Regions from separate parts of the Solibacillus sp. FSL W7-1464 genome, predicted to be linked through region 3. Evidence: riboswitches for the same ligand, from Rfam matches in the RefSeq annotation. Region 3 holds a riboswitch; each other region holds the start of a gene.
The links. A riboswitch is a leader RNA that binds a small molecule or an ion and turns the genes downstream of it on or off. The one in region 3 is predicted to bind thiamine pyrophosphate.
Positions count from the first base shown of each region.

Region 1 (10,463 bases), 730 kb from region 3:
TTGCTGCCATTGAAGACGCGGCTGAAAAGGCGGCGCTAGTTCAACAATTACGAGATGAATACCGTGCCAGCTATGATATCCAAAAACTTGCAAGTGATTTAGTGGTAGATGATTTAATTGTTCCAAGCGAGTTAAGGGATGAATTGATTGCACGTTATGAAACATTTGAAAATAAGGACTATTTGTTGCCTGCCAAAAAGCATGGCACGATTTTAAGCTAAGGGGGAGTATAGGATGAGTGAAGTAAAAGCAATGATGGCAGGAACACTTTGGAAGCTGCTTGTAGTAGAAGGTCAGCAAGTCGAAGCAGGTGAGGAAATAGCGATTTTAGAGTCGATGAAAATGGAAATACCGATTTCTGCTGAAAAAAGTGGTAAAGTGAATCGTATAGCGGTAGCGGAAGGCGACTTTGTGGAAGCTGAAGAAGTACTAGTTGTAATTGATTGAACAAGGGGGATTTTAGATGGGGAATGTTCCAGAAATTTTACAAAACTTACGGATTCCAGTAATTGGGGCACCGTTGTTTATTATCAGCAATCCAAAATTGGTCATTGCACAATGCAAGGCAGGAATTGTTGGGTCGATGCCTGCGCTAAACGCAAGACCGGCAAGCCAGTTGGATGAATGGTTAGCAGAAATTACAGAGGAGCTGGAAAGTTATAATGCCAAAAATCCGGATCGGCCGGCAGCGCCATTTGCGATTAACCAGATTGTTCATAAAACAAATGAGCGGCTGGAACAGGATATGGAGCTTTGTGTAAAATATAAAGTTCCAATTATTATTACTTCACTTGGGGCACGTGAAGAAGTTTTTGAGGCAGCACATAGCTATGGAGGCGTCGTTTTCCATGATGTCATCAACAATTATTTTGCAAAAAAAGCGATTCAAAAAGGTGCGGACGGTATCATTGCAGTAGCAGCCGGTGCAGGAGGCCATGCTGGTCAGCAGAGCCCATTTGCGCTTATACAGGAAATCCGCGAATGGTTTGACGGTCCGTTAGCTTTATCAGGATCAATCGCACGAGGCCATTCGGTATTGGCAGCACAGGCGATGGGAGCTGATTTCGGCTATATTGGCTCACCGTTTATCGCGACTGAAGAAGCCTTTGCTCACCAAGAATATAAACAGATGATTGTTGATAGTTCAGCAGAAGATATTGTTTACAGCAATTTATTTACAGGAATCCACGGGAATTATTTGAAAGGTTCTATCGTTAATGCGGGGATGGATCCGAATAATCTAAAAGAAAGTGATCCATCTGCAATGAACTTCAATGATAATACGGTAAAAGCCTGGAAAGATATTTGGGGAAGCGGGCAAGGGATTGGTGCAATTAAAGAGATTACTTCTACACAGCAATTTGTTGATAAACTGGCTGAAGAATATGCACAGGCTTATGACGAATTGACAGGCAAAAGATCGGCTGTAGCCCATTTACAATAGTTGTCAGTGAGTGTGAAATAAACACAAATGCTATTTTTCTCTGAGGGAAAATAGCATTTTTTTCTGAGCGCTAAAAATTCATTTATATGCCGGGAAGCTTTCCGCAGGTGTGAGAGTAATTTCATAATTTTTTGAATTCACTTGCCCGGTTTGAAGTAGTTTGTTACACTCAGGGTAATTAAATGCATTTGCGGGGGGACACAGCAGTGTTGAGAAGGTTAAAACCTGACCCTTAGAACCTGGCCGTTAATACGGACGTAGGGAGCAAAGTACACGCTATACATATGTACTTACTTTGGCTCCGCGTATCCTTTACGTGGAGTCTTTCTTTTGCAAATAGACAAGCATTTGATTTGCGGGGGGACACAGCAGTGTTGAGAAGGTTAAAACCTGACCCTTGGAACCTGGCCGTTAATACGGACGTAGGGAGCAATGAAAAGTGGTACGTACACTTTTTGGGGACGTCTCTCTATATTGAGGCGTCTTTTTTGTGCTTCCGCCAACAAAAAGGAGGAGTAACAATGGGATTTTGTGAAAAGGTAAGGAAAGAAACGGATTTTTATTGGGAGGCCAGCTTCTATCACCCATTTGTACAAGGTATTGCAGATGGGAGTTTACCGCTGGAGAATTTTAAGTTTTATATGCTGCAGGATGCGTATTATTTAAAACATTATACGAAAGTTCTGGCTCTGGCAGCTGCAAAAGCGACTTCGGATGACGATGTTCAATATTTTCTGCAAACAGCAAAATTTATTCATGACGCAGAGCTGGAGTTACACCGTACAACGTTTCAAGAATTAGGGGTGACAGCGGAGGAGTTGGAACAATTCGAACCGGCTCCAGCAGCCTATAACTATGTAAGCCATATGTACAATGCAGTACATAACGGAGATGTAGCAGAAGCATTTGCGGCAATTTTACCTTGCCCATGGCTGTATCAGGAAATTGGGCAAAGGTTAAAAGATGCCTGCCCGAATGTCCCCCTTTATGAACAGTGGATTGCACTATATGCGTCCGATGAGATGCTACAAAATATTGAATTACAAAAATCGATGCTGGATCGATATGCGAAAGAACAACCGGCAAAGCTAAAGGTATTACAGGAACATTTTAAGAAAAGCTGCTATTACGAATGGATGTTCTGGGAGATGCCTTGGACGAAGCAAAGCTGGAAACAAGGGGTGTATGTCAATGAGCCTGCAAGCAATTCATAAAAACCAGCCGTTAGTCCATTGTATTACAAACTATGTCGTCGCAAATTTTACAGCAAATGGATTGCTGGCGGTGGGTGCTTCACCAGTAATGGCGGATGCGATAGAAGAAGCGGGGGAAATGGCTGCACAGTCAAACGCATTACTTTTGAATATGGGTACTTTGAATGAACGGACAGTAGATTCGATGAAGCAAGCTGGACTGAGTGCAAATAAGCATCATACTCCGGTTGTTCTCGATCCGGTTGGGGCAGGGGCAACGAAGTATCGAGCTGAAACAGCACAACAATTGCTAGACCTTTTAAAGATTGATGTCATCCGCTGCAATATTGGAGAACTGGCGGCTCTTGCGGGAGCGGATTGGTCTTCCAAAGGTGTTGATAGCGGCATTGGGGATATAGATGTTGCAGCGACTGCCAAACTATTGGCTACCAACTATCAATCTATTGTGATCGTTACAGGTGAACAAGATGTTATTACGGATGGGGATAGAGTCGAATTTGTAACGGGTGGTCATGAAAAAGTGACAAAGATGACGGGGAGCGGCTGCTTGCTGAGTGCATTTTGTGCTGCAGTGCTTGCAAACAGTAAAGAACCGTTTGGTGACTTACTAACGCTGCTGAACGAATATAAACAGGCAAGTGCCAATTCTGTTGCAGCTATAGGAACTTTCCACACAAATTTCTTGAATGAACTAGAAAATTTAGCGGAGGGACGACGATGATTACATGTACAATTGCAGGCTCGGATAGCGGTGGCGGTGCAGGCATCCAAGCAGACTTGAAAACGTTTCAGGAACTACGTGTATTTGGCACATCGGTCATTACCGCACTGACTGCACAAAATACCGAAGGGGTGCATGGGATTTATCCGACAACGGCCGATTTCGTGCAAGCTCAGCTAAAAGCGGTACTTCAGGATTTTGAGATAAAGGCAATTAAAACAGGGATGCTGTTTAGTGCGGAAATTATCGAAGCTATTGTCGCGTTACTAAAAGACACAGAAATTCCGCTAATCGTTGATCCGGTCATGATTGCAAAAGGAGGGGCCAGTTTACTGGAACAGGAGGCAACAACGGCCCTTAAGAAAAAGTTACTGCCGCTTGCAACTGTTTGTACACCGAACATTCCGGAAGCGGAAATCCTGACTGGGTATACAATTCAAACGGAAGAAGATATCAAATTAGCGGCGCAGGAATTATTAAGTCTAGGGATGGAATGTGTCGTCATAAAGGGTGGCCACTTAAACAGTAAGCATGCGACAGATACTGTTTTCATTCGCGGGGAGCAACCATTTAAAATGAAAACCGAGCGAGTGGATACGAAGCATACCCATGGAACAGGATGTACATTTTCGGCAGCAATCACGGCGGAAATGGCAAAAGGAAGATCGATAGAGGCAGCCATTATAGAAGCAAAAAAATATGTGCAGCTGGCAATTCGTCATCCGCTCAATATCGGTCACGGGTTTGGTCCGACAAATCATTTCGCCTATCATGAACAGCGAGGGTTGTGCAATGTCCATGTTTTTTGATTTAAATAAATATTTTGTAATGGGAACAATCAATTGTATACGCGACCCGCTGATTGTTTTGGAAGAAGCGCTACAGTCTGGAATTACGATGTTCCAGCTGAGGGAAAAAGGAAAAAATTCTTTAAAAGGCGATGAGTATATTCAATTTGCCCGTCAATGCCAAAAGCTGTGCCAAATATATAAAGTACCATTCATTATCAATGATGATGTCGAACTTGCATTAACATTAAATGCAGATGGGATTCATGTAGGTCAGGAAGATACCGAGGTAGAAAAGTTTAGATCTTTTGCGAAAGGTAAAATCGTCGGGGTATCGGTTCATACAATGGAGCAACTGGAATTGGCCATTGCCAATGGGGCAGATTATGCGGGGATTGGTCCAATCTATGAAACTTCAACAAAAGATGATGCGAGGGCACCGGTAGGGCTGAAGCTGTTGGAGGAAGCGAAATCTCAGTATCCAAAATTCCCGATTGTAGCAATTGGCGGAATCTCCACTGAAAACAGTTTCATTGTCAGGCAAACCGGAGTAAATGGAGTAGCCGTTATTTCGGCAATCAGTCATAGTAATACTATAAATGAAACTGTAAATATGCTTTAAATTGAAGTTTGTAAAAAAAGTCCTATTTTAATAGAAAAAGCCTGTACCAAAATACTCTTTTCCACTATTCTGGTAATTTAGTATGATAGTTCTGATGTACATTACAGAATATGGGAGTGAAAGGAATGTTGAAAAAACTATCTGCTTCAGCCTTAACGCTAACACTTTTAGCGAGTGGCATGTCAGCAGTTTCAGCGGCACCAGCAACTACGAATGAAAATATGACACGTGGAGAGTTTGTGAAAGGTGTAATTGATGCCTTGGGAGTAGAGATAGGTACAGGACAGTCTGTAAAATTCCAGGATGTACCTGATTCACTTAAACCTTATATTGAAAAAGCGGTGGAATTAAAGTTAATTAAAGGTAAAACTCCAACCGAATTTGCACCGAACGAAAAACTGACACGCACACATGCTTTCCTTATTGCGGCAAGAGGATTACAGGATGAGAAAACATATTCTGAAAAGGTATTGGATCAGTTTAAAGACGCAAATAAAATTGGACAAGGCAATCGCCAGGAAATGGCCAAAGCAGTAGCAACAGGGTTACTGACAGGTTTTGAAGACGGTACGATCCGCCCGAATGATTTTGTTACAGAAGCGCAGATGCAAAAAATTCTTCAGCGCTTTTTGGAAGAATACAGTCCGGTAAAAGCAAACACGACGGTTTCATTACGTATTTTAGGCACAACGGACATTCATACAAATATTGTAAACTATGATTACTACAAAGATACGCCAACGAATAGTTTAGGTTTGGCAAAAACTGCGCTACTTATCGAAAAGGCGCGTGAGGAAAATCCAAATACAGTGCTGTTTGACAATGGAGATGCCATACAAGGAACACCACTTGGCTCATATATTCAGTCCGTAACAAAATTAAAAGACGGTGAAATTCATCCATCGATTGCTGCGATGATTGCACTTGATTATGATGCGGCGACATACGGTAACCACGAGTTTAACTACGGCTTGGAATTTATCGATGAAGTAACGGATGATGCCCCATTCCCGTATGTTAACGCCAATGTGCGCAATGCAGCGACAAAGGAACTAATGTATAAGCCATATATCATGATTGAAAAAGATGTAGTCGATTCGAACGGTGAAAAAACGAAAATTAATATTGGGGTGACAGGTATTGTCCCACCTCAAATTTTGAAATGGGATAAAGCGAATTTAGAAGGAAAAGTAACAGTCGATGATTCGGTGGACGCTGTTAAAACAGTCGTTCCGCAAATGAAAGAAGCAGGGGCGGATGTTGTCGTAGTGCTTTCACACTCAGGTATGGGAGATGCTACACATGAAAAAGGCGAAGAGGATGTATCATATTTATTATCTACAATTGAAGATGTGGACGCCATCATTACAGGGCATGCCCATGGTGTCTTCCCGGGTGAAGTGGATAGCTCTATAAAAAATGTGGACATTGAAAAAGGAACAATGAACGGTAAGCCGATTGTTATGGCCGGCAAATTCGGTAGTCATTTAGGGGTCATTGATCTAGAGCTAGAGAAAAAAGGCAACGCTTGGGATGTTACAACAGGTAACGGCGCGGTGCGTGAAATCGCAAAAGATAATGACACTGTCAGCACTGAGGTTGTAGAAAGCGTGAAAGAAGCGCATGAAGGAACAATTAAGTACGTACGTCAGGCAGTAGGGACAACGACAGCTAACATTCACAGTTATTTCTCGCAAGTACAGGATGATCCTTCCATTCAAATTGTAACGGATGCCCAATCAATCTATGTGAAAGAAAAGCTGAAAGGTACAGCGTATGAAAACCTTCCTGTCCTATCAGCGGGTGCACCATTCAAAGCAGGAACAAGAAGTGATCCGGAATACTATACGTTTGTACCTAAAGGCGAGCTAGCGATTAAAAATGTAGCAGATTTATATTTATATGATAATACACTTGCTATGTTGAAAGTAACAGGTGCGGATGTGAAAGAATGGCTGGAAATGTCTGCAGGCCAATTCAATCAGATTGATGCAGCAAAGTCAGATGAACAGCAATTAATCAATGCCGAATACCGTTCATATAATTATGATGTGATTGACGGTGTGACGTATGAAATTGATGTAACTAAACCGGCAAAATACGATGAGGACGGAAATTTAGTAAACGAACAAGCATCACGTATTGTCAATCTGCAATATAACGGCAAGCCAATTGATGCGGCACAGGAATTTATCGTAGCAACGAATAACTATCGTGCAAGCGGTACATTCCCGGGTGTTCGTAATGCGACAGCGGTTGAAATTTATCCGGATGAAAACCGCCAGGCAATTATCGATTATATTTTAGCCGAAAAAACAATCGATCCGACAGCAGATGGTAACTGGAAATTCGCTCCGATTCCGGATAGTGTTAACGTTGTATTTGAATCTTCTAAAAATGCAGTTGATGTTTTAGATGAAAATAGTGCAATTAAGTATATTGGAGACGGTACAGACGGTTTTGGAAAGTATGGTTTAAAAACAAAATAATTAAAAAATGCCTGTAGACGAAGAATTCATTTTTTCTGTCTACAGGTTTTTTTGTATTTTTGGAATTCCAGTCACGAGTAAGAACGACGGACTTTATAGTAACTATTTCTAAGATGAATCCGTTTGACATAGTAACAACCTGTTGTTAGTATTGAGTTGTTACTTTTTTTGTATATAAATTTCAATTTAGGGGATGAGAAGATGAGCAAAATAAAAACAGTAGGTATTACTCTAGGGGTGTCTTCAGCACTTCTACTCGCAGCTTGCGGAGATGATACGGAAAATAAAGAAAATTCAACAGGCGCATCGTCTTCCAGTATTGGTGAACAGGTGAATTATACCGTTGTTGCCACTGAACCCGGAGCCGGTCTGACGGGCCTATCCCATGATGTATTGGAACAATATGAAAATCTGGAAGGCTGGACATTACAGGAAAGTTCAACTGCCGGAATGCTGAGTACACTGGATAAGGCAATCCGGAATGAAGAACCGGTTATAGTGACAGGCTGGACACCACACTGGAAATTCTCTGCTTATGATTTAAAAATACTTGAAGATCCTAAAGGTATTCTAGGCGGCGCGGAAAACATTCAAACACTTGCCAGAAAAGGGTTGGAACAGGACCTTCCTGATGTATATACAGTACTTGACCGCTTTTATTGGGAACCGGAAGATATGGAAAAAGTGATGTATGATGCACAAGAAGATGGAGACTTTGATGTCGCAGCAGCCGATTGGGTCGAAAATAACCAAGACAAAGTAAGTGAATGGACAAAAGATATAGCACAGGGAAATGGCGAGAAAGTAAAAATCATTTCTACACCATGGGATTCGGAATTTGCATCAAGCAGTGTAATAAAAACTGTGCTGGAACAATTAGGGTACGAACCTGAAGTCACTCCGGTTGACCCGGCCATTATGTTCCAGTCAATCGCAACAGGTGAAGGAGACGTAACAGTTGCACCATGGTTACCGACAACTCATAAAGCCTTTTATGACAAACATAAAGACGATATTGTGGATTTAGGTGAAAATCTGGAAGGCACACAAAATGGTTTTGTTGTACCGGCATATGTGGAGATTGATTCGATTGAAGATTTAAAGCCAAAAGAATAAATAATATAAGCCCCGTAGAGACTATACGGGGCTTATATTATTTATTTGGACCTCCAGTTTGACAAAAGTAACAACTTGTAGTTAAAATGGGGTTGTCGCTTTTTGGGAGTAGATAAATTCAGATTTTAGGGGATGAAATATTTTGAAACGATTTAAAACTTTAGGTTTAACTATGGGGATGTCTGCAGCATTGTTATTAGCAGCATGCGGAGATGATACAGGCAGCAGTGATAGTTCAAATGGAAATGAAGTCAGTCTTGGTGAAGAAGTGGGCTATACAATAGTTGGTATTGAACCTGGTGCTGGATTAACAGGTCTTACATATGACGCATTAGAACAATATGAAAATCTGGAGGGCTGGACATTACAAGAGAGTTCGACAGCCGGTATGATAGGTAGTTTAGATCAAGCAATTCGTAATGAGGAACCGATTATTGTTACAGGTTGGAAGCCTCATTGGAAATTCTCAGCTTACGATTTAAAGATATTGGAGGATCCAAAAGGAGCTTTAGGTGGGGAAGAGTATACGAATACACTTGTAAGAAAAGGGTTAGAGGAAGATTTACCTGATTTGTATACTGTTCTTGACCGATTTAATTGGGAACCGGAAGATGTAGAACAAGTAATGCTGGAAGCTTCAAATAGTGATTTTGATTCGGCTGCTGCGGAATGGATTCAAAAGAATGAAGATAAAGTGAATAAATGGACTGAAGGTATTGCAAAAGGAAACGGGGAAGAATTAAAGTTAATTACTACTACTTGGGATTCGGAATTAGCATCAAGCAGTGTCATGAAACAAGTGATTGATGAATTAGGGTATAAAGTTAATGTGATTCCGGTTGATCCAGCCATTATGTTCCAGGCTATTGCTAGCGGTGAGGGAGATGCCTCACTTTCTGCAGCACTTCCAACCACACATGATGCATTTTACAAAAAGCATAAGGAAGATATAGTGGATTTAGGAGAGAACTTAAAAGGCACACAAAATGGTTTAGTCGTACCAGCATATATGGATATCGATTCAATTGAGGATTTGGATCCAAAAAAGTAAATTACGAATATGATCTTTAGAGTAAATCTAAGATAAAAAAGGCTATGTGCAGTAGTGGGAACACTTTGCACATAGCTTTTTCTTATCCAATGGAACGCTGTGGCTCGACGCTTGGTTTTCCAAATAAATATCCCTGGAAAAGTTCATAGCCAATTTGTTTTAGCCATTCAAAATCTTCTTCGGTTTCAATCCCTTCAGCAAGAGGTGTTGCGCCAATTTCAACGGCTTTCTTTAAAAACTGTTTAGCTGTATGTTGTTTTTCAAGATCATTTTTTACACCTTGTACATACTTCATATCAAGCTTCATATAATGCGGCTTCATGTCGGCGAGCATTTCCAGTGTGTTATACCCTTCTCCTACATCATCCAAAGCATATTGAAAGCCCTTTCCGTTATAGTAGTTCAAAATCGATTTTAAATGCTCAATATCATCGACCTGCTCTGATTCGACGACTTCAAAGACAAATTGATTCGGGTCAATTTGCAGCAGTTTAGCAAGCTTCACCGTTGACTGCAGACAATATTCCGGGGAATAAATCGATGTAGGAATGAAATTGATAAATGTTTTTTTCTGAAGCACGGCAGCATATTTTACAGCAGCCATACGACATAAACGGTCCAATGCATACAAGCGCCCCCGGGTTTTAGCTGCAGTGAAAATTTCATTTGGATATATAAGCGATCCATCTTCACGGCTAAAGCGTGACAGCACTTCATAAGCATATATTTCTTTTTTGTTATTTACGATAGGCTGTGAATAGCTGACAATCGCATTTCTATGTATGACATCATCAATCCATTGCATTTCCAAAACGTTTTCAATTTCAGCAATAGACTTCCAAGCCATATCATCAATTCTAAAATAAATCTGTTCGGGTTCCATGTAATCTCTGCTAAAGTCAATAAACTCCTTTACACCCGATTCTTTTATTTTTACGAGCTGATTCTTTTTAATAATCGTTAAATTCCGGCGGTTAAAGTGATCGACAATCATATCCATCATAGCTATATTTTTTTC
Region 1 is NZ_JBBORC010000001.1:2,627,233-2,637,695, reverse strand. Features, by position in the region: gene MKZ25_RS13050 (acyl-CoA carboxylase subunit beta) at 1-221, shown strand, start outside; gene MKZ25_RS13045 (acetyl-CoA carboxylase biotin carboxyl carrier protein subunit) at 235-447, shown strand; gene MKZ25_RS13040 (NAD(P)H-dependent flavin oxidoreductase) at 464-1,444, shown strand; TPP riboswitch at 1,627-1,725, shown strand; TPP riboswitch at 1,792-1,890, shown strand; gene tenA (thiaminase II) at 1,966-2,658, shown strand; gene thiM (hydroxyethylthiazole kinase) at 2,636-3,379, shown strand; gene thiD (bifunctional hydroxymethylpyrimidine kinase/phosphomethylpyrimidine kinase) at 3,376-4,188, shown strand; gene thiE (thiamine phosphate synthase) at 4,172-4,789, shown strand; gene MKZ25_RS13015 (bifunctional 2',3'-cyclic-nucleotide 2'-phosphodiesterase/3'-nucleotidase) at 4,915-7,278, shown strand; gene MKZ25_RS13010 (glycine betaine ABC transporter substrate-binding protein) at 7,480-8,394, shown strand; gene MKZ25_RS13005 (glycine betaine ABC transporter substrate-binding protein) at 8,537-9,445, shown strand; gene MKZ25_RS13000 (EAL domain-containing protein) at 9,528-10,463, opposite strand, start outside.
Region 1: it holds a riboswitch for thiamine pyrophosphate, as region 3 does, so the genes downstream of both, tenA (thiaminase II) here and thiT (energy-coupled thiamine transporter ThiT) in region 3, are expected to answer to the same signal.

Region 2 (10,463 bases), 300 kb from region 3:
ACGGATCTGACAATCGATGGCGGAATGACGAAGAAAATGATTTATGAAGAATAATAGATTGAACGAAAGGGTGCTTTCCTGCAAAAAGGAACAGCGCCATTTTCTTTAAAAAAGTAACGTGAACGTGTCAATTTTCCATTTGAGGAAATTGGCACTTTTTATCTGCCTAGCGCACGTTTCCTAGCTTTCATTAACTAATAGTTCTAAATTTAAAAATTGTTCAGAAAATAAAGATTGTTTTTATTATTACCCTGTTATAATATAAAGCTCATTAAATAACTAGGAATTAACAGCGGAGGCATTTAGCATGAAAAAATTATTATCAATCGTTACATTATCAGCGCTTGTTTTAGCAGCATGTGGTGGCGACAAATCAGAGGAAAACGCAAGTGAGGCAAAAAATAAATTAGAGGAAATCCAGGCAGACGGAAAAATCCAAATCGGTCTTGAAGGAACATTCCCTCCATTCAGCTTCCATGATGTATCAGGGGCATTAACAGGCTTTGAATATGAAATTGCCGATCAGATCGCAAAAGACCTTGGTGTTGAAGCGGAATATGTTGAAACAAAATGGGATTCATTAATTGCAGGTTTAGATACAGATAAATACGATTTCGTAATTAACAACGTATCGATTACAGATGAGCGTAAAGAAAAGTACGACTTCTCGACGCCATATATGAAATCAGAAGCAGTAGTTGCCGTACATACGGATAACACGGAAATTAAAGAGCCGGCTGATATGGACGGTAAAAAATCTTCACAAACAATTACAAGTAACTTTGCCCGCGATGCAGAAGCGCTTGGTGCAGAAGTAGTGGCAACAAATGATCTGATGAGTTCAATCGAGCTTGTTGTACAAGGCCGTGCAGATGGAACAATCCATGACCGTGTGACATTCCTGACATACTTGCAGGAGCAGCCGGATACGAAATTGAAGGTACTGGACGGTGCGATCAATTCAACTGATATCGCATTAATTTTAAATAAAGAAAACGATGAGTTCCGTGAGAAGTTAAATGAAATTATTAAAGAACGTACTGAAGACGGTACATTCGAAGCAATTTCGGAAAAATATTTTGGTGAAAATGTTATTTCAAACAACTAATGGAAAGGTCGTTTCGACGGCCTTTTTTACGTGGATTTAACTATAGAAAGGAGTGTTAGTGGATGAGTAGAGAAATGGATATTTTACTTAACTCGATCTGGCCGATTTTAAAAGCAGGACTTCTTGTTACCATTCCGCTATCGCTCATTGCCTTTGCCATAGCACTGGTCATCGCAGTTGTGACGGCACTGGCTAGAATCTCAAACTACAAAGTATTACGCTGGATTTTCGGTACGTACGTCTGGGTATTTCGTGGAACACCATTATTGGTAACATTGTTTATCGTATTCTTCGGTCTTCCGAAATTGGGGATTACCCTTGATGCATGGACAGCGGCGATTATTACATTTTCACTGAATACGGGCGCCTATGCATCCGAATCGATTCGGGCTTCGATCTTGGCCATTCCAAAAGGGCAATGGGAAGCTGCAGAATCTCTCGGTATGACATATTGGCAAATGATGCGACGAGTGATCGCACCGCAAACTGTCCGAATTTCATTGCCGTCAGTGGCCAATGATTTTATCGATCTGGTGAAAGGGACCTCTTTAGTAGCGAGTATCACACTTGCGGATCTATTCATGGTCGGACAGCAAATTACCGCGCGTACATATGAGCCGCTTATGATTTATTCGCTTTGTGCGGTCATCTATTTAATCTTTATCAGTATTCTGATGGTCATTCAAAGCCGCCTGGAAAAATACGCATCAAAGTATGTATAAGAGTGTCAGGTGAAGTGCTAGAAGGGAGGGCTTATTATCGTACAATTTCAGCAAATGTCGAAGTTCTTTGGCGAGAACGAGGCATTGAAAAATATCAATTTAACATTTCATGAAGGCGAAACAACAGTTATTTTAGGTCCATCCGGTTCAGGGAAATCGACGCTGCTGCGCTGTATCAATTTATTGGAGCGACCTGAAAAAGGAATTTTGACAGTCGGCAACCAGACAGTTGAACTGAACAAGCCGATTTCTCAAAAGAACCTGCTTTCAATTCGTCAAAATACGGCGATGGTATTCCAAAGCTTCAATCTGTTCCCGCATATGAAAGTGCTTGAAAATGTGATGGAAGGGCCGGTTACCGTTTTAAGGAAAGATAAAGCGGCTGCAAGACAAAAGGCGCAGCAGTTATTGGAGAAGGTTGGCCTGAGTCATAAAACAGACCAGTATCCGTCGCAACTTTCCGGAGGGCAGCAGCAGCGTGTCGCCATCGCAAGAGCATTGGCGATGGAACCGCAGTTTCTACTGTTCGATGAGCCGACGAGTGCACTGGATCCCGAGCTTGAGGGGGAAGTGCTGAAGGTGCTGAAAGATTTGGCGGAAGAAGGCAAGTCGATGATTATCGTGACGCACAACCTGAATTTTGCGCGCGAAGTGGCAGACCGGATTCTATTTCTGGAAAACGGTGAAATCGGCTATGACGGCGTAACCGAAAACTTCTTTACAGCGAACAATAACGAACGGATTCAACAATTTATAAAATCGATGCAATTTATCTAACTAGGGGGATTCAACATGACAACAGAGAAAACAAATGTAGAGAGCTTTGATCTAGACCATACGAAAGTAGTGGCACCATACGTACGCCTTGCCGGTACTAAAACAGGAGCGAAAGGCGACGTCGTAACAAAATACGATATCCGTTTCAAACAGCCGAACAAGGCACATATGGAAATGCCGTCACTTCACTCTTTGGAGCATTTAATGGCAGACCGTATCCGCAATCATAGTGAAGATGTCGTTGATCTATCGCCAATGGGCTGCCAAACAGGCTTCTACCTGGCATTACTGAACTATAATGACTATGACGGTGTATTAACGATTATTGAAAATACACTGCAAGATGTGCTGAAGGCAGAATCTGTACCGGCATGCAATGAAGTACAGTGCGGCTGGGCGGCAAGCCATAGCTTGGAAGGCGCAAAAGCATTGGCCGAGGAATTTTTAGCTGGCCGTGCTGAGTGGCATATCGTTTTCGGAGAATAATGGTTGAAGCAAGTCTCCTGTGAGGGCAATCTCGCAGGAGACTTTTTTATGGAGCAATTGTTTTTAAAGTTCCTGTGTATAGGTTATTAATTAACTAAAGTAACTAAAAGGAGAATTTGAATGAACAATATTTCAACAACGACATTAACGATAAAAAGAGAATTTAATGTAAAGCCTGAAAAAGTGTTTGACGCATGGCTGAATCCTGAAATGATGAAAAATTGGTTCTTTACTTTGGTAGGGACGAACAAGGTCGCACAAAATGACCCGAAAGTAGGGGGCGGCTGGGAAATTGTCGACCACCGTGGTGGAAAAGACTACCGCGCAATCGGCGAATACCTTGAAATCAAATCGCCTGAAAAAATCGTGTTCACTTTTAAGATGCCGCAATTCAGTGAACTGGCAGATACCATTACAGTGGAGCTGAAAGAGTTGGGACAAGGCAGTGAAATGACGTTCACCCAACTGATCCATGTTGAGAATGAAGAGCACTGGACAGATGATGATATAAAAAAAGCTGTGGATGAAATGCGAGATGGCACAGAACAAGGCTGGAATTTAATGTTCATGGGTCTGAAGGAATTAGTAGAGACAGGAAAAGTGAGCTATCAAGGTTAGAGAACTTAAAATGAAACACCGGGTGGGAGCATGACCATTCGGTGTTTGAATTTTCAGCAGCGATGTTCTAATAAAGGGGTGATTTGTTCTAATATATTTTTATTTGTTCTAATAAAAGTGTGATCTTCTAATATAAGTAATAAATATGCTAATAAGTCCGTAACTTGTGCTAATATCGCCCACAGAAGTTCTAATATCCTCCCCCAATATTCTAATATCTGCCCCAACTCTTCTAATAAAATCTCATACTCTCTCCGAAAACCAAAAATACAACGCTCCCACTCATAAAAGCATCCGCTTATCCAAGTTATTCTAATAAACCTCGCCGAAGTTCTAATATTCGATGTAACTCTTCTAATATCTTCATAAAAACTTCTAATAAATTAAGCAACCGAACCCCATCCCTACCTATGAATTTTAGGAATGTAACGTATTCTTTTTCACTATTTTATTTAGTAAAGGGAAAATTGTATACTGACATAGGAAATTAGTATATTAATTTTATTATTTAAAGTAAGTATTATTGCATAAAACTTACTCGGAAAATTAAAAAGAGATAGAGGCTTTAGTAATTAGTAGTGAACTTGAAAGGGTGATATAAGAAACAGACTTGAAAAATGTCTATTAATCGAAATACATATTACGAACTTAGTAAGGAAGGGAAGTCCAATTTGTTTAATTTCAAAAATCTACAACCGAAACTAATTTTAGCATTTGCCCTATTTTTATTAGTACCATCCATAGCGATTGGGGCAACTGCCGCAATTATCGCGACGGATACAATTAAAGAACAGTATTATAATACAATCGACAAAAACTTGGGATTACTCAATACATCGATTAACAGTCTGATGGAAAATAAAATCGATAATGTTGACTTTTTATCGAAAGAAATCAGTAGCAGTGATGACGATGAATATATAGCAAAAATCATGGATCAATATGTTGAACTGAACGAAGACGCGGAATCCGTGTTTCTTGGCAAGGATGACGGATCGGTGACGATTGCGCCGTATATGGCAATGGATAAAGATTTCGATGTAACAGAACGTGACTGGTACAAGGACGCCATTGCCAATAAAGGACAGGCCGTTATTTCGCATCCATACATTTCTACGAGCAGTAATAATGTAGTTGTAACGATTTCAAAAAGTATCGCCGGCGGGGTAGTCGGAATTAACTTGAAATTAAGTCACATTGCCGAAATAACAGGCCAGATTAATGTTGGGGAAGAGGGCTATGCAGTACTGCTTGATAGAAAGGGCGAATACATCGTCCACCCTGAAGAGGAAACAGGCACGCCACTTGGAGAGTCGTTCTACGATGTGTTTTACAGTAACGAAGCGAGCTCGATTGAGTACGATTATTTCGGTGACAAAAAAGTAGTCCGTTTTATCACAAACGAATTGACGGGCTGGAAACTTGGCGGAAATATGTATCTTCATGAAATTGATGAGGCGGCAGCACCGATAATTAAAGCAACCATTATCGTTATTTTAATTATGGTTGTAGTTGGTGTACTGCTAATCTTTATTCTGATCCGTTCAATTATTAGACCGATCAAAGATTTAAAAGAAAAAGCACTAATGATCAGTGATGGCGATCTGACGCAAACGATCGACGTGAAAACGACGGATGAAATTGGAGAGCTGGGACAGGCCTTTGGAGAAATGCAGGAAAGCCTCAAATCCCTCATTCATAAAATTGAGCAAAATGCGGAACTTGTCGCGGCTTCAGCAGAACAGTTGTCGGCGAACTCCGAAGAGACGACTGCTGTGACACAGGAAGTTTCGGCTTCGATTCAGCAAGTATCGCTAAGCGCGGAAAAGCAAAAGGACAGTGTCGATACAAGTGTCCATGCATTCGAGGAAATAACGGAGGGCGCTGTACAAATCGCGAATTACTCGGCGCAAGTTTCAGCACTTACAAACGAAACGACGAAACAGGCATATGATGGCGGTCAGTCTGTTGAAAATATTGTGAATCAGATGAAATCGATCCATCAGTCGGTCATCGCGTCCCATCAAACGATCCAGTCATTAAATGATCGTTCAAAACAGGTGAATTCGATTTTAAATATTATTACAGGAATCGCTGAACAGACAAACTTGCTTTCATTAAATGCCTCGATTGAAGCGGCACGAGCAGGGGAACACGGGAAAGGTTTTGCGGTTGTCGCCAATGAAGTGAAGCAACTGGCAAATCAGTCCCATCAGTCGACAAAGGATATTTATGAAATCATTTCAGCTATTCAGAATGACACGGAAAATACGGTCTCGATTATGGACCGCATTTCCCACCAGGTAGAAAATGGTGTGGAAGTTTCCAACGAAGCATTGGCGAAGTTCTCTACCATTATCGAAAGTATGGAGCAAGTAACACCGCAAATAGAGGAAGTATCGGCAACAGCACAGCAAGTGTCTGCCTCGATTCTCGAAACATCTTCCAGCGTACGTGAAATGGCATTATTTGCGCAAGACAATGCTGCGATTTCAGAAGAAGTAGCCGCATCTTCGGAACAACAGCTCATCGCGATTGAAGAAATTTCTACATCGGCACAAGCTTTAACAGAACTGGCACAGGAATTACAGCTCGTTATCGCGAAATTTAAATATTAAACGAAAGGCATCTTCGAATATGGAGATGCCTTTTTATAGGTAGAAAAGTTCGCGGAAAAGGTTAAAATAGGCTAAATTGAAGTGGTGTAAATTTGATTTCGGAAGGGGAAGGCTACAATGAAAAGCGCAAAACCATTTTTAATATTTCAAGGCGGAGTTGCAGAAGAGGCAATGAACTTCTACACATCCATAATCGAGGATGCGGAAATTACGAGCATTGTCCGCTATGGGGCAAATGAAGGCGGAGACGAAGGGAAAGTCATGCAAGCGACTTTTTCGATTAAAGGTCAGGAATTTATGTGCATCGACAGTAATTTAAAACATGAATTTGACTTTACCCCGTCGTTCTCTATTTTTATTACATGTGATACCGAAGAGGAAACCGACTATCTATATGAAAAACTGCTCGAAGGCGGACATCCGCTAATGCCGATCGGGGATTACGGTTTCAGTAAGAAGTTCGGCTGGCTAAATGACCGCTACGGCGTGTCGTGGCAGATTAATTTAGCTTGAAAATTGTGCCGGGTGTCATGCATTAATACCCGGCGCTTCATTTTCTAATAAAGGGCTGAGTTGTTCTAATATAGTTTAAAATCTTCTAATAAACGTGGGATTTTCTAATATAAGTGTCGGTTGTTCTAATAAGTAGGTGATTTGTTCTAATATCATCCGCAGATCTTCAAATATCCCGCCCGGAAGTTCTAATAAACGCTCAAGTCTTCTAATAAAATCAATAAGCTGGTGAAAATAGTTCTCCATAAATAAGTTGTTCTAATAAAATCCACGAAAGATCCAATATCCCGCCCCGAAGTTCTAATATCTGCTCCAACTCTTCTAATAAAACCGCTAGACCAGTGAAGAAAATCTTCCAGCAATAGATTGTTCTAATAAAGCACGCAGAAGTTCTAATATCCCGCCCCGAAGTTCTAATATCCACCCGAAACCTTCAAATAAAAACCCAACCCCGTCGACTCACCCCACATTCTGATAAAGCATCCCGCCAAACGCCCGGTTTCTCACCATCACCTTCAGCAAACCATAACCTAAAAGCGCACCCGCAAACGAACTCATCATAAATGCTGGTACAAAGCCGAACAGCGCTGCTTCCTGACCTAAAAATAAAATTGCAATCGGATAAGTAGCAACCGCACCGAGCAACCCTGTTCCAATCACTTCACCAACAGCTGCAAACGCCAGTTTCTTCGTTTTCGCAAACAAAAGTGCGGCTAGCAGTGCGCCGATCATACTTCCCGGATAAGCAAATAGACTGCCTGTCCCCATTAAGTTTCTCAATGTGGACGTAAGAAATGCCTGGAATACCGCATACCATGGACCGAGCAGTACCGCTGATACGACATTGGCAAAATGCTGAATCGGAAAAATTTTTGCAAAACCTAATGGGATGTATACCATACTGCTGAGAATCGTTGTGATCGCTGCGATAATCGCGGAGTAAGTAAGCTTTCTCGTTTTATTCATTTTTACCATCCTTTACAATAATTTTTGCAACAAAAAAACCACTTTCAATTAAGAAAGTGGTATCGTAGCCTAAACAAAAAATAAAAATAGGGGATCGATACTACTTTCCTACGCTAGTATTACCTAGATCAGGTGCAAAGGGTACTTCTCAGCCATTAGGCGCCCCTAGTAGTTTTACGAGCAGAATATCTGCTTCCAATATTGGGTTAATTTCACAATAATCATAACATGACCGCATCATTATGCAAGCGCTTTTTGAAATTTGATCCTTCGACCGAGATCAATCACTGCCCATACCCGCCGCCATAATTGCCGGGCTGGGCATGCTGCCAAGGGTTTGGCGGACCGATGAAAGTATTCGGTCTGACAGGGGCAACTGCCTGCTGCCACAGATTTTCATTCATGCCATAAGTATGGGCCATAATATTTGCCGGTGTCAGCTTAAGCAGATCAGAACCTAGAATCACTTCTGGTGTCGGAGCATTAAAAATGGCAAGCAGATGCGTATTGTTTTGCGTAGCGACTTCGTAATGCCACCACCCTTGAGGAACGTTCGCCACTTGACCGGGACTAATCGGGAAATGCATCAGCTGTTTCGTAAACGGATTCAATATGGAAACAATCGCCCTTCCTGTAATGCAGTAAACAAGTTCCGCCGCATTTTGATGGTAGTGCGGCTCAATGACATTATTGGCGCTCAAATAAATATCAAGCAGCGATATATTATCCAGCGTATTCAACTGGTTCACGCCAAGCAGGTTGATAAAATTATGCTGGTCTTTAACGAACAACGCATTTTTATTAAGATCGAATGTAAACTGCGGTTGCGCCGTTGTATAATCATGATTCGAATTCAATCGTTCACCTCTTTTTTTATTGTTGCTAAAGTATGCAAAAATTTACCGTTTCGTGCCTATCTACCAATAAGAGGATAAGGAAATAATCCAAGTGAAAATTAAAAGACACAATGTAGGACTACACATAAAAATTTCTCCAAAGTGGGCAGCCATGACTCGTTCATAACTTAGCCCAGCTTTAAGGAATCCGAAGAAATCCCCATGATGGATAATATAAATAAACGTACTCATTACCATGAGGGCGGACATAACAGATGCACTGATTGGCAAAGTAACAACGTAGTACGGATTGCCGCCAACATCCATATGGAGCGGAATATTCCACTGCTTACTGAAAATAAAGCTGCCAATGACGAGTATAAAAAGAATAAGCGAAATATTAAACGGGTGTTTCCGGTAATCGATCAGATCCAGCATTTTCTTTGTTTTTCCTTTATACTGCCAATCCGCATCATCTTCTACCCGTTCACCTTGCAGCACGAAAATTATTCCGGCTATCATACTACCAACAATTAAATACCACTTAAATAACGTATAAAGCAGCAGCCAGCTATAAAACGGTGCAATGACAAGAGGAAGAACGGCGAGGCCAATCAACCATTTATTAACCGGATAATTCGCCATAAGCCATCTGTTTAATGCGTCTCGTTTATCATTTGTACTCGCAGTTTCACGGTACGTAGTGAAACGGCTCATGACAAATGCGCCTGCTACAAATACTAACCCGATTGTAAAAATAACATAAGAAGTTTTCGGATAAACCGTGACATTATCATAATTTAAGATAATCCAGTTTCCGCTAATGGCGATGATCAATATCCCGGTAAACATCATATATAAAGAGAAGTTCCTCATCCATCCACCTCCAATTTATATATTCTACGACGACAGGCTGGAAATAGTTTCAACACAATGCATTCTGAGAACTTCTAATAATGTCCTGCATTGTTCTAATAAACAAAAAAATGTTCTAATAAAAGTGCGAACTTCTAATAAATCAGTGAGTTGTTCTAATAAACAGCCGCCATCTTCAAATAAAGCACTCCGATGTTCTAATACCCTGCGAACATTTTCTAATAACCATTTCAACTATTCTAATAAAAGCACAAAAAGCGACCACACACATTCTTACTGTGCAGTCGCTTTTTTCAAAATAAGCTGCAGTATTTCATTGGCACAAATCGCATCCGCATCGGCTGTATGATGGTTAAGCAGCGGAATGTTATACGTTTCGGCAATGACATTCAAGTTATTCTTCGGGCTGTCCAAATATTTGCGTGCAAGCAGTACCGTACACGCAGCCGGATTCGTTGGTCGAATACCGTTCCGGAAAAACTCTAGTGCGAGAAAGCTATACCAGTCAAACCCGATATGGTGACTCACAATGGGCATATCACCTAAAAAATCTTTAAAGGCATGAATGACAGGGGAGATGGTTTGCTCATCTTTTACCCGTTCATTCGTAATCCCATGGATATGCGAATTTTTGATCGGTTTTTCCGGATTCACAAAGCGGTGAAAAAGGTCCACCGTTTCTCCGTTGTTTATTTTCAGCGCGGCAATCTCCACAATTTTATCACCCCTTGCAGCAGAGCCCCCCGTCGTTTCAATATCGACGACGACATATTCGGGTGCATGCTCCAACAGTTCCACCATTTCCGCAACCTTTAAGCGCGGACTGTACGTTGTAATAAATCTTCTCAAATACTGCGCGGCCAGCTTCGTATTGTAGTAATGGCCATACCTTGTCCGGGCAATATAGCCGTGCTGTTCCAAATCATCAATTGCCTCTGCCGGA
Region 2 is NZ_JBBORC010000001.1:3,056,015-3,066,477, reverse strand. Features, by position in the region: gene MKZ25_RS15245 (SDR family NAD(P)-dependent oxidoreductase) at 1-54, shown strand, start outside; gene MKZ25_RS15240 (transporter substrate-binding domain-containing protein) at 308-1,108, shown strand; gene MKZ25_RS15235 (amino acid ABC transporter permease) at 1,171-1,830, shown strand; gene MKZ25_RS15230 (amino acid ABC transporter ATP-binding protein) at 1,867-2,607, shown strand; gene MKZ25_RS15225 (S-ribosylhomocysteine lyase) at 2,623-3,093, shown strand; gene MKZ25_RS15220 (SRPBCC family protein) at 3,214-3,711, shown strand; gene MKZ25_RS15215 (methyl-accepting chemotaxis protein) at 4,383-6,329, shown strand; gene MKZ25_RS15210 (VOC family protein) at 6,447-6,842, shown strand; gene thiW (energy coupling factor transporter S component ThiW) at 7,302-7,808, opposite strand; TPP riboswitch at 7,897-7,985, opposite strand; gene MKZ25_RS15200 (cupin domain-containing protein) at 8,093-8,665, opposite strand; gene MKZ25_RS15195 (nucleotidyltransferase) at 8,726-9,520, opposite strand; gene MKZ25_RS15190 (3'-5' exonuclease) at 9,794-10,463, opposite strand, start outside.
Region 2: it holds a riboswitch for thiamine pyrophosphate, as region 3 does, so the genes downstream of both, thiW (energy coupling factor transporter S component ThiW) here and thiT (energy-coupled thiamine transporter ThiT) in region 3, are expected to answer to the same signal.

Region 3 (10,463 bases):
CCTCCCCTACTCCATTTATTTATGTATATTTTACTTGAAAGTGTATGGAATTGGTAATTGTTGCAGTCATTTATTTGAATCATTTGATTATTTTATGTTGGCGTCACGTTTTGTTAGAACAAAAAAACGCGGGTGCACTTTTGTAGGCTCCCGCGTTTATAAATTAGTCTTCCAATGTTGTTAAAATGATCGGTTTATCTTTCGTTACGATAATCGAGTGTTCGATTTGGGCAACTAATGATTTGTCCGGTGTGATGAATGTCCAGCCGTCACCTGATTCTACGATATGCTCAGCCTTCGCCGAAATGAACGGTTCAACCGCCAACACCATACCTTCTTTCATGATTGTTGTATCCCAAGCATCGTAATAGTTCAATACATGGTTTGGCTCTTCGTGTAATGATTTGCCTAAGCCGTGTCCTGTTAAGTTCATAATTACCGTCAATCCGTGATCACGTGCTTCACGCTCTACCGCTTTACCGATCTGATTTAATTTCGAACCTGCTTTAACCTTTGTCATTGCACGGTCAAACGCCGATTTTGCTACAGTGCAAAGTTTTTCTTTATCTTCATAACCTTCACCAACGACAAAAGAAATACCTGTATCTGCAAAATATCCGTTTAAAGAGCCCGAAACATCAATGTTTACGATATCGCCCTCTTGAATAACCTTGTTCCCTGGAATACCATGTGCAACTTCATGATTTACTGAAATGCATGTATATCCCGGAAAGTCGTATTCGCCTTTAGGACCAGAAACCGCGCCTGCTTCCGCAAACATACGGCCTGCAATTTCATCTAATTCTTTCGTTGTCACGCCAGGTACTGTCGCAGCTTTCATCGCCTCGCGAATTTCAGCACAAATGCGTCCAATTTTTTTAAACGCCTGTATTTCTTCTTGTGTAGTAACAATCATGTGTAACTTCCTTCCTCTTAAACAATGTCTACCCTTAACTATAGCATACTTAAAATCGGTTGTAATTGTTCAAGGATTTAAAATTTTACCGGTTTATTACTATTTCGGTACAACTTTCTACCACGAAAAAAGAGAAAACTTGCAGCAGGAATAGTATCCGTTGCTGCAAGCCTTGAGTTTCGTATTCGTTATGTTGTTTTTACTTTTTGCAGTAAACGGGGTGCAGAAGTGAATAAAATAACTGCGATAATTGCCGTAAGTATTGTAGCAGGTACCATATAAGTACTGTTGTAAATAATTGAATAGGCCCATACATTATCATCGCCTGCATATTCTTTAAAGAACACGACACCTGCAAGCAAGTGCGATACAAATCTTAAAGCTCCGCCTATAAGTGCCCCAATGACGATATAAAGTGCCATTTTCACTTTATTGAGTGATTGTGTAGCCTGTAATAACGGCTTTCTTACAATTGCCGCTAATCCTACTACTGTAAAGGCAAGACCATAATCCAAAATTGCCTGTAGCCAGTGCACGATGTAAGCTCCGAACATCATTTGCATAACACCGATCAGCAAACCCGTTGCAAGTCCTGCCGTTAATCCCCAACGAATGGCCATTAACATAATCGGCACCATAACAAAGCTGATTGACCCGCCTTGTGCCCACATTTTAAACGATACTTGGTCCAATACCAGTCCGATGGCAGCAAATATCGCTATCTCCACCATCATCAATAATTTCTTTCTGTCCACAACAATTCCCCTTTCTTTTATCCGATGTAACAAAAGTGAAGAGGGATAGAATGGAACTTTTACTTCTTCCATGTATTCAGAAAAAGCAAAAAACGATAATCAGGACAAAAGCCTGACTATCGTTTGAACAGTCGGATTCTATCCACATCCCTACGCAAGTGCTAACTTACAGGTTCAAAGAGTCAGTGCAATCCCGTGCACAATCTCAGCCGACTTTCTCGGCACCCCTTGTGGTACATCTAAATTTTTATTGTTTGAACATGCTCATTGTAACGAATATTTTTACAACTTTCAACAGCTATTATTTTGAAACGTACTAGAATTACATATAATAGATAAGAAGGAGTGATAAATAATGGAATCGAAAGGTTTAAGTGCACTGAGCTATTTGAGCTTTTATTTTGCACCATTTATTTTACCGTTAATTATATTTATTGTTACGAAAGATGATGCCGTTAAAGGCCATTCTAAAAAAGCTTTCATTTCCCAACTCATTCCGATACTATTAGGGATTTTGTACATGATTTACTTTTTCACTTCTGTTCTTTCATGGGATAATACTATGACACTGAGCATTCAGGATTTTTTCATTAGTTCGCATTTTATCGGATTTATTCTTTTAGTTGTTATTACCTTCATCCTGGCGATTTGGAATCTAGTTCAAGCAATTAAAGTTTTACGGTAATGTTTATGAAGGCTCCCATTATGGGTATATTTTTTATACGAACTGTATTCGTTAAGGAGTGTATATTATGAAATTAAATAAACTCATTAAAACAGCAATTAAATATGGGCCAATCGTGTACCCCATCATTAAAAAAATGATGGATAAAAAATCTACACCCCAACCAGCAACTACACGACGAACTCCAAAACGTTAATGCAAAAAAACACATTTCCCATTTTTAACTGTGAACTGCACCTCCAATTGTTAGATGTGTCTAGCAATTGGGGTCGCTTCACTGGAGGGAAATGTGTTTTTTCTTATTTAAGAATAATCTCTGTTTTACTGTAGCCTTCTTTTAGCTTTTGGACTTGTAAAATAGCGGGCATTGCTGCTTTTAATTCGGCCACATGGGAGATGACACCGATTAAACGGCCTGTTTGCTGTAGATCGATCAATATATCGATTGCCCTTCTTAATGCCTCTTCATCCAATGTACCAAATCCTTCATCGATGAACATCGTATCGATATGCACACTTCCTTGAACACTTTGAATAACATCGGCCATTCCTAATGCCAATGAAAGTGAGGCATTGAATTTTTCACCGCCGGACAGTGTTTTTACATCCCGTGTTTGCCCTGTATGGCTGTCAAATACATCGATACTGAGTCCGCTTTGTGCATTTCCTTCTTTCCTTCCTGTAGATTTCAAGAAGTATTGGCCATTTGATAAGACACGCAAACGTTCATTTGCCGCATGTGTCACTTTTTCCAAATAGCCGATTTGTACAAAACGCTCAAATGAAATTTTCGCATCATTTTGACCGCGGATTAAATTGTAGACATGTTCGACTTGCATCAGTTTCGCTTTATAGCTTTCAATTTGCTGTGCGGATTGGTCAAGTTTATCGCGCGTCTCCTCACATTGCTCCACATAGGACTGAATCAATGTCATTTTCGAGTACTGTGCCTCAATCTGCTCATTCAGCTCATGTATTTGTTGCTCACATGCCGTTAAATCGGCACGTTCTTTTCCTACGAGCAAAGGTTCTTCCTCAGTAATTTGTACAGATAATGTATGAACGTTTTGCTTGTACGCTTCAACTGTATCTTGTATTTGCTGCTGTACATTTAATGGCAGCAGCGCAGTCCTATATGTTTCCAAATCGAAACCTTCCTGCTGCAATGCTGACTCAAATGCTTTTTGTGATAATAGAGTTTCCTGCTGTTTTTCTATTACAAGGTTTTGCGCATGCAGATGGTTCACTTCACAAGATTTTTCATCTAATTGAATCTTTTGCATCGTTTCAAGTGCACTTTGAATCGCAGCTTTTAAATGGCGATGTTTTTGCTGCTGACTTGACAATTCTTGTGTTACTTCATCCAAGGTAGAGAACCGAGGCAATAATGACTGTTCACTTTGCTCAAGCTTCCCTTTTTCCTGCGCATATTGTTTATCGATCTCGATTACATATTGCTGCCCTTTTTCAATACGCCCTTGCAGCACTTCTTTACTTTCCAGAAGCTGTGCCAGCGTTTTCTTTTCAGCGATAAGCTGTGCCTGCTGCTGTTTCTGCTTTGTCAATTTTTCTGTCAGTATGGCTAATTGCTGTCCATACTCACGTAGTTGCGAAAGTTCTGCGCCGAGTAATTGAAGCGCACTATTTTTTTGTTCCCATGTTGCCTTTTCTACATCTAATTTCGAAGTGACCTGATAAAAGCTTTTCATCGCCCGGTCGCCTTCTTGACGCAGCAGTGCCAATGCATTTTCATCAACGACAACCGCTTCATTGTTATGAATGGCCGGGTGGTCTGTGCTTCCACATACAGGACATGCTTTCCCGTGCTGTAACGATGCTGCCAGGAAGGCTGCCTGGTTGCTGCGTATTTGCTGCTCCATATTTTGCAGCTTCTGTTGTGCTTCATCGGCAATTTGTTTCTTATCAGCAAGCTGTTTCACTAAAGTTTCGACATTCATTTGTATTGCTGCCACTTCTTTTGCCATTTCAATTTTCCGTGTTAATGCCGCATGTGCCTCATACGTTTCATGGTATGTCACTGTTGCATCTTCCAGCTCATTTATAATGGCTTGCTGCTCTTGGTATTTTTCTTTTAAAGAGATTGCTTCGCTTTGCAGCTTATCAAATAATTGTTTGGCATTTTTCTGATTTTCTGCAAGCTTGGACACATTTTCCCGCTGCGTATTAATCGATTGATAGATCGGAACAAGCTGTTCTAGCTGCGAAATCGATTTTGTATATTCATCCAACAATGGTTCTTGCTGTTTTTGCTCCTGATAATGATTTGCCGCCTGCTGAAGTTGTGCCTGTGCACGTTCATAGTCAGTCTTTGCTTTTTGCAAGGAGACTTCCGCTTGGTCAAGCTGCCGCTTTATCTTCACATATTCACGTTCTAAAGGTTCTATTTGATTAGCCTTTTTGGCAAGTACAAGTTTCTGCTGTTCTGCCTGGATTTTATCCTTTTGCTGCAGTAATTCTTCGAGCCGCGCTTTCCTGATTAAAAACTTTTCAATCCGCTCATTCAACAGCCTTTGTTCATTTAATGTTTTAACTAATGATTTTAAATTCTTTTTGGAGGCATCATATTCCCCTTTTAATGCAGTACATTGATTTTCGTAATGTTGCTGTTCTGTCAGCAAGGCACTCTTTACTTGATACAGATTAATGACATCATTGTTCAGGGCAGTAAACAGTTCGGATTCTCTTAGCGGGAGTCGGGAACGAATTTCATGAATCGTATTGTCCTGCTGCATCTTGGCTTGTTCATAACGTTTTTCGGCAATAGTCTTTTTCTCTTTCAGCAGTTCCACCATTTTCGTAAAGCGTTCCGTTTTGAAAATCTTCCGGAAAATCTCTTCTTTATGCTTTGATTCCGACGTGAGGAGCTTTTGAAATTCCCCTTGCGGCAGCATGACGATTTGATTAAATTGGGACTGTGTCAAGCCGATCAGTTCTTCCACTTTCGACTGAATGAGCTTCACTTGAAACTTTTCTACAGCGGGTACAATGATTCCATCGGTAATCTCAAAAAACTCGCGCTTTGCACTTGCACCATCATGACCAAACTTCCGCCAAATACGGTAAAGACGACCGCGCACTTCAAATTCAAGCTCGACTTCTGTATCGACCGTTTCATCCGCAAAATCACTGCGCAGAAACAGTGACTTTTCCCGATCCTCTCCACTTCCGGAATCATAAAGGGCAAACGTAATCGCATCGAAAATAGTCGTTTTCCCTGCGCCGGTTGCACCGGAAACGACAAAAATTCCATGCTCATGGAGTTTAGTAAAATCAATGACTTCCTTTTGATGATACGGTCCAAATGCTGTCATCGATAATTTGATTGGTTTCATCGTTACAGCACCTCCTGTTTTTCACGTTCATTTTCGATCAACTGCTCTAATACATCCGTATAAATCTCTTTAATTTCATCACTTACAGGCTTGCCCGTCATTTCCGTGTAAAATAGTTCAAACAGCTCCGAATCATCCATTTGAACACGGTTCATTGTTGTCGCATGCTGTTCAAGCTGTTCATATACAACTGTTCGTTCAATATGCAAAGCATTTGGATAAACAGTACGGACAAGTTCGGCAGCACCCTTTACATAATGTTCATCCTGTAATTTAACAAATACATAATCATCGTTTACTTTATGCTGCAATATATCCTCTAAAACCCCCGTCACAATACGCATATCCCGTATTGGTGTGAGCATCCTTTTTTCAATTGCTACTGATCCATCTTCTTTTAAATCAACAATCAAAAATCCCTTTTTATGAGTCACTTCAGACTCCGAATACTTAAGCGGTGATCCGGAATATTGAATTTTCTCGTTTGCCACAAAGTGCGCCTGATGTAAATGCCCTAAAGCGGTATAACAGAACGGTTCAAACAACGCTGAACTGATACACTCTGTCCCGCCAATCGTCAACTTGCGTTCAGAGTCACTCGTATTCGGTTCCGGCATCCCGTCTTTAGTAATGAAGGCATGACCGATGATAATATTGCGCTTCGTATCATCCATTGTCTGCTTAATCTGTTCAACGATTTTCGCCATCGCCGCCTCATGCGATGTAATGGATTGGTCGTCAAATAGTGCCCGTACAATTGATGGCTCTGCAAAAGGAACTAAATAAAAGTGAACTTCCCCATATTCATCATGCATGATGACCGGATCGATCTGTTGTTCTAGATGTCCAACGATATGTAAACCACTCGCCTTCATAAATTCACTGCCAAAATTTAAACGTGTAGCGCTATCATGATTTCCAGCGATTGCTAAAATCGGTGTTTTTTCATCGACTAAAATTTCTTTCAATGTTTTATTTAATAGTTGGATCGCATCTGTCGGTGGTACGGACCGATCATACAAATCTCCGGCTATAATGATGACATCCGGCTTTTCTTTTCTGATTTCTTCGATAAACTGTTCAAGCACAAATTGCTGGTCTTTCGTCATCGATACACCTTGTACTATTTTTCCTAAATGCCAATCTGCTGTGTGGAAAATTTTCATGAATACCGCCTCCTATCTTATAATTATAAGTGTACATGAGGGCAAATAAAAAAACCACATCGCACGAATATTCGTTCGTACGATGCGGTCGATGCTTACTGCTTTACAGCCATTTTGCCGGCTGAAATTTCTTCCATGTAGTGGCATGCCGCCTCATGCGTATTCTTCATAATAGAAGAGGTACGTAAAACAGGTTCTTCCGTTCGGCACTTATCTGTCGCAAATGGACAGCGTGTATGGAATCGGCAGCCTTGTGGTGGATCGATTGGTGACGGTACATCACCTTTTAAAACAATACGATTTTTTACAGCATCCGGATCTGGCACGGGAATCGCAGATAATAATGCTTTCGTATAAGGATGCTGCGGGTTTTCGAACAGGCTTGTTTTATCGGCAATCTCCACAATTTTCCCTAAATACATTACGATAATACGATCCGAAATATGACGTACTACCCCTAGGTCATGCGAGATGAATAAATAAGTTAAACCGTATTCATTTTGCAGCTCTTCCAGTAAATTCAGCACTTGTGCCTGAATCGATACGTCCAGCGCAGATACTGCCTCATCACAAATGATCAGTTTTGGATCAACCGATAACGCGCGGGCAATGCCGATACGCTGACGTTGACCACCTGAGAATTCATGCGGGTAGCGGTCTGCCTGATATGGTCGTAACCCAACCGTCTCGAGCAGTTGTTCAATACGGGCACGTCGCTGATTTGGCGGCAGTACATTTTGAATATGCATCGCTTCGTTCAGCACACTTGCAACTGTCTGACGAGGATTGATCGACGCATACGGATCCTGGAAAATGATTTGCAGATCTTTCCGGAATTTACGCATTTCGCCTTTCCGAATTTTCGTAATATCGGTCCCCTGAAATACTACGGATCCATCTGTCGGCTCTTCCAGGCGTAAAATCGCCCGGCCTGTCGTAGATTTACCACAGCCTGATTCTCCCACAATGCTGACAGTCTCTCCTTCATAAATCGTAAAGGAAATATCATCTACCGCTTTTACGTGGTTGACTGTACGGCCTAAAAAACCTCCCTTAATCGGGAAATACTGTTTTAATCCCTCAACCTTTAACAGTTCTTTTTTCGCCATATAGCGTCACCTCCGATTCTCCATCCCATTCATCCGAATACATCCAACAGCGGATTTGCTCTGAACTATTGCCATCTGTATTCAGTAAATCCGGCTGCTTTTTATGGCAAAGCTCGATCGCAACCGGGCAACGTGGAGCAAAGCGGCATCCTACCGGCATTTCATGCGGGCTTGGCACCATTCCTTTAATCGGAATCAGTTTTTCCTGTTCCACATCATGACGTGGCAATGAATTAAGTAATCCTAACGTATATGGATGTTTCGGATTTTTGAATAATGAACGGACATCTGAGTATTCAACCACTTGTCCTGCATACATTACTGCCACATAATCACATGTTTCCGCTACTACACCTAAATCATGGGTAATCATAATAACAGACATGCCTAAACGGTTTTGCAGATCTTTTATCAGTTCCAAGATTTGCGCTTGTATCGTTACGTCCAGCGCTGTTGTAGGCTCATCCGCAATTAAAATTTCCGGGTCACATGCCAGTGCCATTGCAATCATTACACGTTGACGCATCCCTCCTGATAGTTCGTGAGGGTATTGCTTAACACGCTTTTCGGGAGAGGGAATACCTACAAGCTTCAGCATCTCTACCGATTGCTGCATCGCTGCTTTTTTGTCCATTTTTTTATGGATTCGGATTGTTTCACTAATCTGTTGGCCTACTGTATAAACGGGGTTTAACGATGTCATAGGCTCTTGGAAAATCATAGAGATCTGGTTCCCCCGAATATCACGCATCGCTTTTTCAGAAAGCTTCAGCAAGTCCTTCCCTTTAAAAAGAACTTCGCCACCTTTCGTTTTACCGTTTGATGCAAGTAAGCGCAGTATTGAAAGTGATGTGATACTTTTCCCGGAACCTGACTCCCCTACAATTCCGATTGTTTTACCTTTTGGAACAGTAAAGCTTACACCATCAACAGCACGTACTTCTCCAGCATCCGTGCCGAAAGAAGTTTGTAAATTATTTACGACTAAAATGTTTTCCATTTCATTCATTTGCCACACCTCTTTTCATGTTTAGTTCAAGTCAATTCGTTTATTTAGGAACTTGTAAGAAATATCAACAAGCAGGTTTACAATTACGAATAATAGTGAAATTACAAGTACAGTACCTTGGACAATCGGGAAATCCCGTTGCCTGATTGCATCAATTGTCAATCGCCCCATACCGTTAATAGCGAAAATTGTCTCAGTTAATACTGCACCGCCCAGGAAACCACCGAACTCCAGACCAATAACTGTTACAACAGGTATTAGTGCATTTTTCAGTGCGTGGCGGTAAATAACGATACGCTCTGACACACCTTTTGCACGAGCAGTACGGATATAGTCCTGACCGATTACTTCAAGCATTGATGAACGGGTCATACGAGCAATAATAGCTGCTCCGCCTGTTCCTAGTGTTACGACAGGTAAAATAATTTGGCGCCATGAATCTCCCCATCCGGAAGGGCGCATTTTTAGAAATTCCGGCAGGTCCATATCGAATGGCAGGTTCCCTAATGCAAACCATTGGATCAAGAGTAAACCTAACCAGAAGTTCGGCATTGACAGACCGAAAAGCGCGACAATCATAATCGATACATCTGTAAGCGTATAATGACGAACTGCCGAAATGATTCCGGCAATTAAACCGATAAATACAGCTAAAATTGTGGCATATACAGACACTTCCACCGTAATCCAAAAACGTGCCTGTATCTCATCCATTACCGGGCGTCCGCTGCGAATAGAGTTTCCTAAATCACCTTGCAGTGCATTTCCTAAAAACCGGCCGTACTGCACATATGGCGGATCATTAAGACCCAATTTTTCCCGTAAATTGTCTACCGTTTGTTGAGATGCACCTTCTCCTGCCATTACTTGGGCAGGGTCTCCAGGAATTAGGAACATCAATGAAAATACTAAAATTGAAACCCCAAACAAGACGGGAATCGTTTGTAATAAACGACGAATGATATATTTAGTCATTTACTGTTCCACCTCCTATTGTTTCATCTTCGGATCAAGTGCATCACGTAACCCGTCACCAAAAATGTTAAATGCCAAAACTACAATTACAATCATCATTCCAGGAATTAATACCATATGGCCCGCACTATGCATAAACGCACGTCCATCACTTAACATTGCACCCCATTCCGCTGCTGGCGGCTTTGCACCTAAACCAAGGAACGCCAAACCGGAAGCAGTCAATATTGCTGTTGCAACACGCATCGTTGCCTGAACAATAATAGGCGACAAAATGTTCGGTAAAATATGTTTAAAGATGATGCGGATATCCGATGCACCGAGTGCTTTAACTGCATCAATGTACTCGAGCTTTTTCACTTGTAAGGTCGATCCACGAACAATACGTGCGAATGCTGGTATCGAGAATATCCCTACCGCAATAATTACGTTTATTAAACTGCCCCCTAATACTGATACAATCGCAAGCGCCAGTAAAATACCAGGAAATGCCAA
Region 3 is NZ_JBBORC010000001.1:3,355,192-3,365,654, forward strand. Features, by position in the region: gene map (type I methionyl aminopeptidase) at 164-916, opposite strand; gene thiT (energy-coupled thiamine transporter ThiT) at 1,105-1,671, opposite strand; TPP riboswitch at 1,802-1,910, opposite strand; gene MKZ25_RS16820 (DUF4870 domain-containing protein) at 2,027-2,356, shown strand; gene MKZ25_RS16825 (hypothetical protein) at 2,424-2,552, shown strand; gene MKZ25_RS16830 (SMC family ATPase) at 2,656-5,709, opposite strand; gene MKZ25_RS16835 (exonuclease SbcCD subunit D) at 5,712-6,875, opposite strand; gene MKZ25_RS16840 (ABC transporter ATP-binding protein) at 6,971-7,984, opposite strand; gene MKZ25_RS16845 (ABC transporter ATP-binding protein) at 7,956-8,993, opposite strand; gene MKZ25_RS16850 (ABC transporter permease) at 9,015-9,968, opposite strand; gene MKZ25_RS16855 (ABC transporter permease) at 9,984-10,463, opposite strand, start outside.